Regions from separate parts of the Shewanella sp. H8 genome, predicted to be linked through region 3. Evidence: predicted binding sites of a transcription regulator. Region 3 holds the regulator's gene; each other region holds the start of a gene.

Region 1 (5,184 bases), 770 kb from region 3:
GCAAGCTCACATCAGAAGGGCTTGAGTATGAGTAAAACCACAGATAAACATTTCGATTTAACGGCATTAAGCCAACAACATGTTCAATATCGTGTACCTACTCAAGCCGATACCGGTGATGGTAATACTGTCGACACGCAAAAAGAGCAAGCAGCATTTATGCAAAATGCGCTGGAATATCAAATGTCATTAGGGTTTCTTGAAAGTAAATTTTCTGGCATGACTAAAGCATTGCGGGGTGATTAATTATGAGTTTATTTAATATTTTAAATGTATCTGGCTCGGGTATGTCTGCGCAGTCTGTACGGTTGAACACCACCGCCAGTAATATTGCCAATGCAGATTCTGTGTCGAGTAGCGTAGATAAAACCTATCGTGCACGTCATCCCGTTTTTGAAGCCGAATTAATGAAAGCCAATAGCCAGCAAAATGACTCACCAGGAGTCACTGTTAAAGGCATTGTCGAAAGTGACAAACCATTGCAAAAAGAATATTCACCAGACCATCCAATGGCAGATAATGAGGGGTTTATCTACAAACCCAATGTTAATGTAATGGAAGAAATGGCAGATATGATTTCTGCATCACGCTCTTATCAAATGAATGTTCAAGTGGCTGATGCGACTAAGACTATGTTGCAACAAACACTAAGGATGGGTAAATAGTATGATTATTCAAGGAGGTAACAATGAGCCTCGTTAATGCTTACAGTCAGTCTTTACCGCAACAGTCCAGTAGTGCTTCTAACACAAGTGCTGCAACGAAAAGTTCGGTACAGACAAATACAACGACGACTACAACAGGTAATGTTTTTCTAGATAGCATCCGTCTACCAGAAGAAAGTGCGATACCTGAAGCTAATGATCAGATGTTAAAGCAAGAGGATTTTTTTGCTTTACTTAGTCAACAGTTGTCAATGCAGGATCCATTTGAGCCCGTTGACAATGACCAAATGATTGCGCAAATGGCATCATTCTCGACAGTCGATGGTATTTCAAATCTTAATGATGAAATTCTTAACCTTAATACTGTCATGAGCTCAAGCCAAGCATTACAAGCTTCAAGTTTAGTTGGACGTAAAGTGCTTATTCCTTCTGATACTGGCGCTATATCTACTGAAAGCCCTGAGATTAAAGCTGTGATCAGTACACCATCGGCAATCGAGTCTATTACGGTTAGGGTGGAAGATGAATCCGGCCAGCTTATTAAGAGTTTTACTGTTGATGGCAGTGAAGGCGGCAATGTTGATGTCACTTGGGATGGTTTAGATAAAAATGGCGAACCTGTTGAAGCAGGTAATTATGCCATTAAGGCCAGCGGTAAGGTGGATGGAACATCGGAAGATTTAGCGGTATCGACTTATGCCCATGTTGCCAGCGTGTCTTTAGGCACAACGGCAACAGGAGCCATTTTGAATTTGCGTGGAGTAGGCGGAATTAAGTTGTCTGACGTACTCGCAGTATCCGAAACATAGAGTATGACCAACAATAGATTATTGGTCGTATTTATAAATGAATTAATTGTGAGAGGTGAACTATGTCATTTAACATCGCACTCAGTGGTATCGCTGCCGCGCAAAAAGACTTAAATACTACCGCGAATAATATCGCTAACGTGAATACCGTCGGTTTTAAAGAATCTCGTGCAGAGTTTGCTGATGTGTATGCAAATTCAATTTTTGCAAACAGTAAAACAACAGTGGGTGGTGGTGTTACCACTACGCAAGTTGCCCAACAGTTTCATCAAGGTAGTTTACAATTTACCAGTAACTCGCTGGATATGGCGATAAGTGGTAGCGGATTTTTTGTTACTTCATCAGATTTAGATACACAGGATCTATCTTATACTAGAGCCGGTGCATTTAAAGTTGATTCAGATAATTATATGGTTGATTCTGCGGGTAATTTTTTACAAGGGTTCCCTGTGGATGACGATGGTAACTCCACATCGGTGAGTTTAACAACCACAGATCCGATCCAAATTCCGGATACTGCCGGTAGCCCAGTGCAAACAGAAAGTGTTGGCTTGCAGATGAACCTTAATGTGGGTGAAGATGCATTAGACCCAGCTAGTTTTGATCCGGATGATTCTGATACATTCAACAACTCTACTTCAGTAACCATTTATGATTCATTAGGTGAATCACATATTATGACCACCTACTTTATTAAACCTACCGCAGGTTCATATACAGGTGAAAGTAACTGGGTTGCTTTTTATGCGGTAGATGGTGAGCCAGTTGATGTTGCAACTGGTGCTGGTAGTTATGATACGGATATCGATGGTGATGGTACCGTTGATGGTGCTGGTACCGCATCAGCTACTAACCCAAGCGGCGTTGGTACATGGTCTGGTGCAGTGCTGAAATTTAACTCTACTGGTACTTATACTGGCAGTGACCCAGCTACGATTACCACTGAGGCACTCGGTACTGGTGGTGCAGAGGCTTTAGGCCCTGGAGCCGATGGTACTCAAACGCTTACAATAAGCTTTAATAACCCAACTCAGTATGCTTCTCCGTTTGAAGTGACTGAGTTAACTCAAGATGGTATTACCGTTGGTCGATTAACTAATGTTGGTATTGGTTCAGATGGTTTGATTACCGCCAGTTACAGCAATGGTTCAACGGTTCCGTTAGCACGGGTGGCATTAGTGCGTTTTGCTAACGAGCAAGGACTCACTCAAGTGGGTAATACGTCTTGGCAAGCCAGTTTAGCTTCAGGTGATGCATTAGCTGGTGAAGCTAACAGTGGTACTTTTGGTAGTATAAACTCGTCTGCCCTTGAGCAATCAAACGTAGACTTAACCACAGAGTTAGTTGATTTAATCTCGGCTCAGCGTAACTTCCAAGCCAACTCGCGTACGCTCGAAGTTAACAATACTTTAAATCAAACAATCTTACAGATCCGCTAAGTTTACGTTTACCTTAAAAATTTATGCTTATCTGATAAAAGGTGTTGCCGTTTACGGCAACACCTTGCCTTTACCCTTCTTGTTATAACTCATCCTTATTACTCCCCCCTCGTGTTGATTGATTGTTTTTTGACACTTACAGTGACTCACTATTTGTTATTCTTATTTAATTTCAGTTAATTACATTTCTTAAAACTCCATCAGTCCTCATTGGCATGATGATTGCTTGTTCTGTATATATAGTATTTTTACTGAAAGTTTGACGGAGCAACAAATGGACAAATTTCTTTATATTGCCATGAGTGGCGCAAAGCAAGGGATGAATGCCTTAGCGGTAAGTGCTAACAATCTTGCCAACGCCAATACTGATGGATTTAAAGCTGACATGGTCCAAGCCCGTTCAATGCAGGCATTTGGTGAAGGTTTGCCTACACGGGTATTTTCAATGATGGAAAGCCCAGGCAGTAATTTTAACGGTGGTCCTATTAAAACTACTGGTCGCGATCTTGATGTTGCGGTTAAGGGTGATGGCTGGCTTGCTGTGCAAGCAGCAGATGGTTCAGAAGGCTACACCCGTGCAGGCAGTTTAAAAATTGACAGCACAGGCATGTTGTTAAATAGCAGTAACCGTCCGGTGATGGGGACGTCAGGTCCAATTGTGTTACCTATTCCTGTTGAAAAAATAGAAATTTCGGCCAACGGCATTATTTCAGTACGTCCGCAAGGAGCAACAGCTGAAATAGTCGAAGAGGTCGCCAGGATTAAATTAGTTAATCCTGGTAATGAAAACCTAATGCGCGGTGAAGATGGTTTGTTCCGTCTTATTGCGGGTGGTAATGCACCAAATGACCCTGGGGTTGAAGTGGAAAGTGGTGCCGTTGAAGGCAGTAATGTCAACTCAGTGCATGAAATGGTCGCCATGATTGATATTCAACGTCAATACGAAATGCAAGTCAAAATGATGAAGAACGCTGAAGAAATTGATCGGGCGTCCACTTCCTTGATGAGAATTAGTTAGGAGTAATTATTATGCATCCAGCGTTATGGATAAGTAAAACCGGTGTCGATGCCCAGCAAACCAACATTGCCGTTATTTCTAATAACGTGGCTAACGCCAGTACTGTTGGGTTTAAGAAAAGTCGTGCGGTATTTGAAGACTTACTTTATCAAACGGTTAATCAAGCAGGTGGTGTTAGCTCAGACAACAGCAAGTTACCGAATGGTTTGAACATTGGTGCGGGTACCAAAGTGGTTGCCACCCAAAAAATGTTTACTCAAGGCAACATGCTCACCACGGATAACTCGTTAGATTTAATGATTGAAGGCTCAGGTTTTTTTGAAGTGCAAATGCCAGATGGCACAGCTGCCTATACACGAAACGGCCAGTTTAGCTTAGATGAAACAGGTCAGATTGTAACACCGGGCTCGGGTTATGTCGTGCAGCCAACAATTGCCATTCCTGATGATGCAACCAGCATTACCGTGTCTTCGGCTGGTGAAGTATCAGTGCAAATTCCTGGTACAGCAGAAAGCCAAGTGGTAGGGCAGCTCACTATGACTGACTTTATTAATCCGGCTGGTTTAGATCCCCTAGGACAAAACTTGTATACCGAAACGGGAGCAAGTGGCACGCCAATTCAAGGTACAGCATCACAAGACGGTTTAGGTTCTATTCGTCAAGGGGCATTAGAAACATCAAACGTAAACGTGACTGAAGAATTGGTCAACCTTATTCAAGGCCAACGTATTTACGAGATGAACTCCAAAGTCATCTCGGCAGTTGACCAAATGCTGTCTTATATTAATCAGAATCTCTAAGGAGCTAACATGATTAAATACATTGCGTTAGCATCATTGGTGTTATTGGCTGGCTGTAGTTCTACTGCCAAGAAACCTATTGCAGATGACCCATTTTATGCGCCGGTATATCCAGATGTTACTCCGACGCAAGCGGCGGCGACGGGATCTATTTATCATGATACCCAAGCTTCAAGTTTGTATTCTGATATTCGTGCTCATCGTATTGGTGACATTATTACTGTCATGCTGAAAGAATCGACTCAAGCCTCGAAAAGCGCCAACAACGAAATCAAAAAGGGTACCGATTTAAGTATGGAACCTATTTATGCTGGTGGTAAAAACATATCTATTAGCGGCGTACCTATCGATTTAGGTTACACCGACAGCATGAATACCAAACGAGAATCAGACGCCGATCAATCTAACAGCTTAGATGGCAGCATTTCGGCCAATATCATCCAAGTGCTCAGT
Region 2 (5,184 bases), 710 kb from region 3:
TTCATCAATTTCATGTTTTAAGTAGTACTTCATCAAAGTTTCTGGTTTATCACCAATTATTTTAGCTGCTGTCTCTACACCAACTTTTTTAGTCACTTTAGTAGCAAATGTATGTCTGAAGTCATATGCCCTGTCTGTGGTTAAAAATCCGAAATTTAATTTCATCGCTTTCCATGAATCACGTATAACCCCTTCTGTTACATGCCCAGTTTCAGACATTTTATGACTAGGAAACATATGCCCATGGTCGTTTTCAAAGTAATAACTACTACTTAGATATATAATGACTTGAGACCAATAATAATCAGACTCGATCGGGATATCACGCTTCTTTTTTGTCTTGCGACTTATAGACGACGGAATGTGCAAGTTCTTTTTTTCAATTTGAAAGTTGAGTCGGAAGTTTCTATATGCTTCACAATTACGAACTCCAGCCATGATCATAGTAGCTAGAATTATTTTTCCGGCTAAATTTCCGGGGGCTTCTTCAAAAAGAAATCTTAATGCTATGTCTGGATTGACATCATAAGTGTTTATTTCTCGCTCGTACTCTTCTTCGTCTTTAAATAAATAATTGAATCCATCAAGTGGGTTGTGTGTGATATATTTTGCTTTGGAGCAAATATTAAACATCGAGTTTATTACGGTATATGACTTTCGCTGCGATCTTTTGGACTTTACTTTAACTACACCGTTTGTCGGATTTTCCTTTGGAGTTTCCCAATATTCTATAAGCTCCTTGATCCATACCTCGTCTACATCTTTAATTCTTTTTTTTATAAAAGGGGTTAAGTCAGATTTTATAGCCTTGAGTACCTTTAAATTTTCAATTGGCTTGATGCCTCCATTTTTTATTTTTATTGATTTCCTATCTTCTACGTACTTCTCATCAAGGTATCTTTCAATTGTCCACTCTCCGGTGGTTGCTGACTCAGCACAGAAATTATCCCACTGTGAACATATTTTCTTAAATTCTACTCTAGCCATCGCTAAGCTATAAAAACCTGATGGGTAGTGACAACTATCTGTTCTTTCTTGCCAAGAGCCGATTTTTTTCATCGAGCCATTTGTTGGTTTAAAGTAAAAGACTTTTGATCTTTTAGTTAGTCTTAGTACAAGAGAGAAACCGCCACCACTTACAGTAGCATCAAAAAAGTCTTTTGAGCCTTTTTCGATGTAAGGAAGTTTTTTTATACCTATCTCTTTAAACATAAAGGTACTTTGCTTTGTAACATTTTTACTAATGTAATCAGATAGTATGAAATCTTCTTTTTTGATTATCATTTTTGCCATAACCCAAAACCTTTTTGAAATGCATTTTGTATCATTTTCATATCATAATATCATTGTTCATATCATTATTTAAAAGATTAGGAATTATTAGATTTAAGTAAAAATGTTTCACCTCGCCAAGAAATAACCATAAATGCTTATATATAAAGGGTTTTATTATTAGCACCTATAAATATAAAGATATAAATATTTACACCTACTTATACAAACAACCGCTTAGGAGGCGGCTGCTCTATCCTGTTGAGCTATAGAGAGACCCTGTGATTATACTGAGTTTATAGTTGAATTAAACCTTTTAAATTTAATTGCTTGATTAATAACCAACAAATGCTTACGGCCTATTTGTTAAGATCTATTTATTAAACTCTAATACTCTAGATTGTTAGTTTTTAACGGCCCCATTTCTTTATAAATTAGTTCTTAATGGCAATATCATTGACTTGAATATTGTCTGCACTGTCGATACCGTCAAATATTGCTGTTGAGCTGTCTTCGGTAACTTGTTCGATAACCACATTGGCACGACTTTTTGTGGCGATAGCGCGCATGGAGTTAAATCTGTCTGGGATATTTTTCTGTAATACGATTTGGAATTTATCACCCATTTTAACGCCATTTTTACGACCTAAATTAATGATAATTCTATCCCCTTGCCTGGCAACAATTTGGCCTAATAATGGTCGACAATTTAATTGTTTATCCAATGACATAACACTTTGTTGTAAAATATCACTTATAGCCTGACCATAAGATGAGCGCCAAAAGCGCTGGTTAGCAGGTGAAACGATTTCTTGTCTTTCAAATTCCCAAGGCGCGGAGGTTGTGAAAGATTCACTCCAAACCACTTCGCCACTGATAGCATGATAAAGGGTTAACTTTATAATAAATTGCCTTAGCGGATCATCGTCGACCAAGCCCATATAACTGCTTTGTACTGGTTCAGTTGAAATATCAATAATTTCTGGTTGCAATAAATATTGGCTATCGGTGATCTCGCCAAGCCAACTAGGAATACGGTACCCTTTAAAATTCACCAATTGATTGGTGTTATCAATTTTTTCATCGGCATGTAATCGTGCAAAGCTATAACGCGATTGCGCATTAATAATTTTACCTAGATGTTCTGTAATACGTTGTTCAAAATTGGCCAGCTGGCCATAGCGTAACTGGGCGCGTTCTTGTAAATAGGCTTGTGGCAACATAATGGCGGCTTTAAGCGATTGGCTTTTGCATTGTGCATCGGGTTCTTGCTCACCGAGTTCAAGTTGTAAAACCACGGTAATAGTATGCTGGCTGATCATTTCACTCATTAATTCAACGTTATTAGCCGATCCCATTCGTTGAATTTGAAAGGTATCTTGAGTGAGCCGACCTTGATTGACTTGTTGTTGGCTGGAAAAGTTAACCCCGGCTTTTAAGCTGGCATAATTTAATGCTTGGCTAATGGCATCTTCGCGGGCTTTATCAATATCGCCATTAACAATTTTGGCCTTGCCAGTAACTTCAATTTGTTCAGCCGATGCAGACATTGTCGCCAATAAGCCACTGACGCATAACATGGCTATTACAGCAATATGACTGAAGGAATTAGCTCGGTTAGTAAGGCTTTGTCTGATCAGCATGCGATGTCCTAATGTCAAAAAAACGTCAATTTGGCCTAATTACACAAATTAAGCTTACTCTATTTTTAACAAAGCAAAAATTGTGCCTATTAACATTTTTGTAGTTATTTTTCGATCGAGTACAATTATAGTAAAGCTTTTTGTGCTTTTGCCGATATAAGGTGACGAACGATAAAGAAGTAAGTTAATGGCCTTAGTTGATGGTACACAAGGTGATTAAATAGCTCATTTATACCAAGACTTGCAGCATTAAGTGTTAGAGGAATTATTATGATTAACAGGCTTTTTATCCCCACTGTCATGCTCGCATCGTTATCATTAGTGGCATGTACCCAAACGCCTAACGAAGCCAATAACCTTGCCTTTAGTAACAACGGAAAACTGGTCAAAGTTACCGATAAAAATAACGCTAAAAACAAAACGCTAGCTTATGATATTCAGGACGTTGGATTATCGCCTAAAGGGCAAGTTAATGTGTGGGCCGAAAAGTTAGTCAACGAATTAGTATTACAGAATGATGCTTTACGCCCCGATCAACCACTGCTTATTTCTACGCCAGTTATGGCCAGTAATTTAAATACCACCAATGAGTTAGCTTTACAGTTACAGCAAGGGCTACTTGCTGCCTTTCATGCCCATGAATTTAACTTAGTGGATTTAAATGTAGCGACTAGTTTACGTGCGACAGAACAAGGCGAGTTTATGTTGAGTCGGAATTGGGAGCTATTACGCTCAGACTTACCGGTATCACATGTTTTGGTGTCAACCATGGCACTTACACCTGAAGGCATTATATTTAATGGCCGAGTGGTAAATGTCACCAATAATCGGGTACTGACTGCAGTGCAATCATTTGTGGCAGCATCGAGTTTGTCGGGTTATTTACAACCTTCTGAAATAATTGAGTCACGCAACGGCTTATTGTATCGCCACGAAAAGCGAGGCGACAGTCGTTACACCGTATTAGGAGATAAGCTATGAAGTCATTGATGTTAATTATGCTGTTGCTGCTAAGCGGATGTGTGAGCAAAGATAAATATGTTCAGTGGGAAACAGAAGCACCAGCCTCGTTTCCAACCCTAACAGCAATTGGTTACGCGCCTTTAGCAACACAGCCGAGTAAAGAAGCATCACATCGTATTTTAATGGCGATGCAAGCGTCAAAAGTTGCCGCTTATCGTGAGTTAGCAGAACAAGTTTATGGCCAAAAAGTTACCGCTAATAGCGACGTAAGTGAGTGGTTATTAACTGATGATAACGTTAAGACTAGCGTGAGCGGTATTATCCGTGGTGCAAAAGTGGTTAAGACCTACCCTTCTGGTGAGTTTTACGTAACTGAGTTAGCTCTTGACTTTAAACAAGTATGGCAATTGTACGAGCAACAAAACCGCTCTAAACGCGTAAAAGACGTTACCTACTTTTAAGTGGCAAAGACGATTTGGATTAGCTTGATACCTAATGTTGTTAACTAATATTTGAGTTAATTAACTTGCTTAAACCAAAATTACCAAACAAAAAAGCCGCTAATTTAAGCGGCTTTTTTGTTATCGGCTGTTATTGCTCATTGTTAAAACGATAATTTAAATACCAAGCCAAATGCTGCTTGATCATCTATATCTTCGGTAACGTCTGGGTAACTTAATTCCATTTCACCAGCAAAATAATAACCAGCATATGCGTTAAGGCTAATGTTGTCGGTAGCTTTCCAGCCAGCACGAACAAAACCAACCCATTCATCTACTTCGATGGTTTGATCATCATCAGCAATTAAAAAACGTTCAGTTCGTTTTGAACTACCAACGCCAAAATCAATATCGGTATTATATTGATAACTTAGCTCTAATCCTGCTGGACCACTAAAACCGGCTTGGAATGGGTTAGCAAGCACCCACTTATCATTTATTTGCCAACGAACCGCAATATAGGGCACGGTTCGCACTTCGGAAATATCATTTAAATATGCCACGCCTAAACCCAACATATTGCCTGAGTCAAAACGGTACATACCCGAAGCAACCACACCATAACTTTGTGCATTTGAAGAAGATGCGGTATCGGCATAGGCATATTGTAATTTAGGCGCAACTAAAAACATCCAATGGTTATCAGGTCGATATGATAACGATAATCCTGCACTGTACTGATGGATAGTTGACCAAGGCTGAATGTTATTCACTAACGGGGTACTTTGATTTATTTGCCAGTCGTAGTCGAGGTTGTTGTAGCCTATGTTGGCACCGATGGACCACTGGCGATTAAGTGGCATGTT
Region 3 (5,184 bases):
TAATTCGTAAATATTCAGTGCTGATGTATCAATATAATGGTCAACAATTTTTGCGATTGGTTCAAGTAAGCGTCCTTCTAGTTTGATCGCTTCTTGCAGTGAAATATGATTTTTAGATAGCGGATGTAATCGACGAGTTTCACTATAACGTTTGAGTAGAACTTTATCATTGGAGTTTAAAAAGAAGCTGATAATTTCAGTGTCGTGCTCAAGCAGGGCTAATTGATTTTGAAGCACTTTACTTTGCTCATCAATGTTGCGTACATCAACACTGATTGCCACTAAATCATTACTACCTTTGAGCTGTGCTAATAATGTGCCAATAAGAGCTAAAGGCAAATTATCAACACAATAATATCCTAGGTCTTCCAATACTCTTAAGGCTACTGATTTTCCTGAGCCTGAACGTCCTGATACTATGACAAGTTTCATGCAGTGATAACCTGATAAAGTTCTGTTGAGTCGTGAGTTTTACGAAGCTGTTTCAATATTTGCTTGTCACTTAGTTTTTGGGCCATGTTCGATAACGTGCTTAAGTGTTCTTGGCACTGATCTGCCGGCACTAATAAAGCAAATAACAGATCAACTGGTTGGTTATCGATTGCATCAAAGGCAATGGGTTCTTCACACTTAATAAATATGGCAATGGGCTGATCGATAGACGTCAATCGACCATGAGGTATCGCGATGCCATTTCCTATACCTGTGCTACCCACTTTCTCTCTCGCTAAAAGGCTTTCAAAAACCTCTTGCGAAGATAGGGGTGGGTACTGGGCAGCGACTAAGTTGCTGATGAGTTCCAGTACTTTTTTCTTACTGCCCGGGGTGGCACAGGTAGTGCACTCCGGTCGCAGAATGGTACAAAGTTCCATCGTTAGTGTTGTGTATACTTCTGTTGGTGTTTAATTACCTGACGGTTGAGCTTATCGATCAGGGCGTCTATTGCAGTATACATATCAGTACATTCTGACATGGCAAACATCACTATGCCATCTGTGATTTTACTGGCTTTTGATCTTTGTTGTAACTTTTATACATTGAGCGCAACGTTTGCATTATGGCTCTGATCGGAGTGTCGTTCAAGCTTTGAAAATTTATCATGAATATATTCCGTTGCCTTGTAGGTTATAAACTCTTACGTTGGTTAGACGGTGGAATCATCATTGCTTCACGATATTTTGCAATGGTACGACGAGCAACGTTTATGCCCTGTTCAGCCAGAAGTTGGGCCATTTTACTGTCACTCAGCGGTTTTTGCTGGTTTTCTGCAGCAACTAATTTTTTGATAAAAGCACGAATTGCAGTAGATGAACATTCACCGCCATCGTCAGTGCTGACATGGCTAGAGAAGAAGTATTTTAGTTCAAACAGTCCTCGTGGGGTGTGCATGTATTTTTGGGTAGTCACCCGTGAAATGGTTGATTCATGCATTTCTACAGCTTCAGCGATATCATTTAATACCATTGGTTTCATGGCTTCTTCGCCATATTCAAAGAAACCTTGTTGAAATTGTACAATGCAATTGGCCACTTTGAGTAATGTGTCGTTACGGCTTTCAATACTTTTAATAAACCATTTAGCTTCTTGCAAGTGGCCTCGAATAAATTGACTATCCGACGGATTTTTACTGCTTCGCGCCATGGCGGCGTATTGTTGATTAACGCCAATTTTTGGCATGTTGTCAGGATTTAACTCTACAACCCATCGGCCATTTTTCTTTAGTACCGTAACATCGGGTATGACGTATTCGTCATCTACGGCAGTAATTAATAAACCTGGACGAGGATTAAGTGACTGGATTAGGGTGATAGCGTCACGCAACTCGTTTTCTTTTAGCTTTGTTTTACGCATTAACAATCTAAAATCACGCCCGGCAATTAAATCTAAATAGTCTTTAATCAGCAGACGAGCATTATCAATATGGGGGGTTGTGTTGGCATATTGCGCTAATTGGATGAATAAGCACTCGCTTAAATCTCTAGCCGCTACACCAACAGGATCAAAGTGTTGAATGCGCTTTAATACGGCTTCAACTTCATCTAGTTCAACGGTTTCATCGCCCATTGCTTCGAGAATATCTTCGGTACTTTGGGTTAAATAACCTTGTTCATCAACAGCATCAATGATAGCGGTGGCAATTGCTAAATCGGTCTCAGAAAAGGGAGTAAGATTTTTTTGCCATTCTAAATGCTCATACAGACCTTCGGTGGTTTCACCTTGGAATGGCATGTCATCGTCGCGCATGCTCGCACTGCCTGAACCTGACATTGGGGAGGCGGTATACACTTCGTCCCATGTCGTATCCATGGCTAGATCATCCATGGTTTCTTTGGTTATAGACTCTGCAGTGTCAACTGTAGAGGTGTCTTTTTCTTTATTAACGCTGCTGTTGTCACTAAAGTCGGTATCAGCTTGGTCTCGATTTTCTTTTGCGGAGTTTTTTGCTTCTGAAAACTCATCTTCTATTTCAAGCAATGGGTTTGAATCCAATGCTTGTTGGATTTCTTGCTGTAGCTCCAATGACGATAATTGCAGTAAGCGAATAGCCTGCTGCAATTGTGGGGTCATGGTTAAGTGTTGACCCATTTTTAGTTGGAGTGACGCTTTCATTTACCGCTTATCCCTAGATGATTTCCATAAAAATGACAATCTAAAATACTGTATTGATTGTTACATACATCAATGACATTTAACGTTATTTAGTTAACGTTCAACAAAACGAGTTAGATAGTTTAAAAGACCCGTAACTTAACTATAGCTTGAATTGTTCACCTAAGTACACAGCTCGAACTTGTTGATTGCTCAATACTTCATCAGGTGTACCTTCAGCAATTAAATTACCTTGGCTAACAATATAGGCCCGCTCGCAAACATCTAACGTTTCACGAACATTATGGTCGGTAATTAATACCCCTAAACCGCGACTTTTCAGTTGTTGGATAATTTTTTTAATATCAATAACTGAAATAGGATCAACACCAGCAAAGGGTTCATCGAGTAAAATAAATTTTGGATTAGCAGCTAATGCGCGTGCAATCTCAACGCGACGACGTTCTCCACCCGACAACGACATGCCTTGATTATCGCGAATGTGGGTAATGTGGAATTCTTCTAGCAAATGCTCAAGTTGTTCAATTCGTTGGTCGTTGTTGAGCTCTTTGCGAGTTTGCAACACGGCCATAATATTGTCGTGTACAGTGAGCTTACGAAAAATGCTGGCTTCTTGCGGTAAATAACCAATACCTTTACGGGCTCGAAGATGCATTGGATCGGCGGTGAGATCGTCATTATCAATTAAGATCCGACCTTTATCGCTTTTTACTAAGCCGACAACCATATAAAATGTGGTTGTTTTACCCGCCCCATTAGGGCCTAAAAGACCCACTATCTGGCCAGTTTTAACCGTTAAACTAACATCTTTAACAACTTGACGAGCTTTATAGCTTTTAGCTAAATTTTCAGCGGTTAAGGTTATTTGGGTCATTGTTTGTTCTGCTTGTTAACAGGGATTTCAGGGAGTTTTTGCTTCGGCGCGGTTTCATCTTGGAAGTTTTCAGGTTGAATAATCGTGATGACCCGATCTTGTCCCTTACCTGTACTTTCAGCTATCAACTCTTGTGCATTGATATTGTACTTAATTTTGTTACCAGTAACTTGGCTTCCTGATTGCTCAAGCTTGGCATTGCCTATTAATGTGAGCGTGGTGCTGGCAAGATCATAAGTAATTTCGTCGGCACTGGCGGTACCTATTTGGCCGTCATCTAATTCTTGTGAAAACGTTGCCGGCGAACCAGTGGCGATAAGTCTTTTACTGGTGCTGTTTTCGGGGGTAAATGCCCGCAGCTGATCAGCATTGATATTAATCGAGCCTTGAACAATGGTAACCGGGCCATTAAAGACAATTTGATTGTTTTTAATGTCGGCAGACTGGCTTACTGCGGCAATTTTTAACTCCTGCATAAGATCACCTTGTTTAGCCATGGCAGGCAAACTCAGTAGGCAAAGTATGCTACTTAATAACATAACATTGGCGCGAGTGTGGAGACGATTAATGTGGCTCATATTTCCCTTCTACCTGGCTGAGTAGCGATAATTTTTGCGAATTCAAGTCTGCATGTAGGCCTAAGCCTTGAATAATAAACCCTTTTCCTTTGATATACACCATCTCCTGCGAGGTACCTATCATAGTGGTTAAATCCACAGTAATGGCTTGGGTGCTCAGTGATTGTAGGGGTTCTTCTATATCAATAGCATCAATAATAACATTATTTTCTAATATTACTTTGCTGGTATTTTTATTTAATCGTCCTCGGTCTGCACTTAATTGCCACTGTGCTTTACCATTTTCAGGATAAATGAGGTAGATAGGTTTGGTAAAGTGAGTGACGTCAGTAGAAGCATAATGTTCCATGTGCTCGGCACTGACTCGACTTTCTACAAAACCGAGTTGATTAAATTCAGTGGTTTGAAGGTTATTTGCAATAAAATCTGGACGCTCAATTCCGCGAACTTTCACGGCCTCCATTTCACTGCGCTTTATTTGTGCTTGCCAGTATAGTATTAAAGCAAGGCCAAAAAAAACTACAATACCTAGCGTGACTCTATTCATATACTCATACCATGAGCAGTGGCAAATTTATCTTGGCTTAATAGTAATAAGTCGGTCAGTTCACGTAGTGCACCGTGTCCGCCATTTAGGGTCGTTGTCATATGGCATTGTTGTTTTACAAACGGATGGCCATCACCGACACATACTGCTAGTCCTACGGCTTTCATCACGGGAAGATCAACCATGTCATCACCAATGTAAGCGACTTCGTCGGCGCTCACATTATACAAAGACATAAGTTGCTCAAAAGGTTCGGATTTATTGTCAATCCCCTGGTAAATATGCGTAATACCTAATGCCGTCATGCGGTTTTCTACTATTTTGGATTTACGCCCAGTGATCACAGCTACATGAAATCCACTTGTGATGATAGAACGCACTCCGTAGCCATCGCGAGTATGAAAGGCTTTCAGTTCTTCGCCAGCATTACTGAGGTAAATACGGCCATCGGAAAATACACCGTCGACGTCACAGATTAATAGTTTAATTTTTTGAGCGCGTAACCACACATCATTACTGATGGGACCGTATAATCCTTGGCGAAACGAGGTTGATTCTGACATGATTAAATGACT

Evidence for each region. The regulator sigma-54, encoded in region 3, starts transcription at its own class of promoters, with help from an activator protein. The targets are predictions, from matches to a motif close to GTTGGCACGNNNNTNGNNT.
Region 1: flgF (flagellar basal-body rod protein FlgF) is a predicted target of sigma-54. The motif match lies at 3,123-3,141, and genes of this name have one in related genera.
Region 2: ABIS04_RS13455 (flagellar assembly protein FlgT) is a predicted target of sigma-54. The motif match lies at 2,987-3,005, and genes of this name have one in related genera.

What each region holds. Positions count from the first base shown of each region.
Region 1 covers NZ_CP157213.1:3,038,177-3,043,360, reverse strand. The annotation lists gene flgB (flagellar basal body rod protein FlgB) at 1-246, shown strand, start outside; gene flgC (flagellar basal body rod protein FlgC) at 249-665, shown strand; gene flgD (flagellar hook assembly protein FlgD) at 689-1,474, shown strand; gene flgE (flagellar hook protein FlgE) at 1,537-2,913, shown strand; gene flgF (flagellar basal-body rod protein FlgF) at 3,188-3,931, shown strand; gene flgG (flagellar basal-body rod protein FlgG) at 3,943-4,731, shown strand; gene flgH (flagellar basal body L-ring protein FlgH) at 4,741-5,184, shown strand, end outside.
Region 2 covers NZ_CP157213.1:3,106,648-3,111,831, forward strand. The annotation lists gene ABIS04_RS13450 (hypothetical protein) at 1-1,293, opposite strand, end outside; gene ABIS04_RS13455 (flagellar assembly protein FlgT) at 1,707-2,915, opposite strand; gene ABIS04_RS13460 (FlgO family outer membrane protein) at 3,186-3,896, shown strand; gene ABIS04_RS13465 (LPP20 family lipoprotein) at 3,893-4,339, shown strand; gene ABIS04_RS13470 (autotransporter outer membrane beta-barrel domain-containing protein) at 4,483-5,184, opposite strand, start outside.
Region 3 covers NZ_CP157213.1:3,811,879-3,817,062, reverse strand. The annotation lists gene rapZ (RNase adapter RapZ) at 1-432, opposite strand, end outside; gene ptsN (PTS IIA-like nitrogen regulatory protein PtsN) at 429-872, opposite strand; partial or broken gene hpf (ribosome hibernation-promoting factor, HPF/YfiA family) at 875-1,129, opposite strand; gene ABIS04_RS16625 (RNA polymerase factor sigma-54) at 1,126-2,610, opposite strand; gene lptB (LPS export ABC transporter ATP-binding protein) at 2,753-3,484, opposite strand; gene lptA (lipopolysaccharide transport periplasmic protein LptA) at 3,481-4,062, opposite strand; gene lptC (LPS export ABC transporter periplasmic protein LptC) at 4,049-4,609, opposite strand; gene kdsC (3-deoxy-manno-octulosonate-8-phosphatase KdsC) at 4,606-5,172, opposite strand; gene ABIS04_RS16600 (KpsF/GutQ family sugar-phosphate isomerase) at 5,175-5,184, opposite strand, start outside.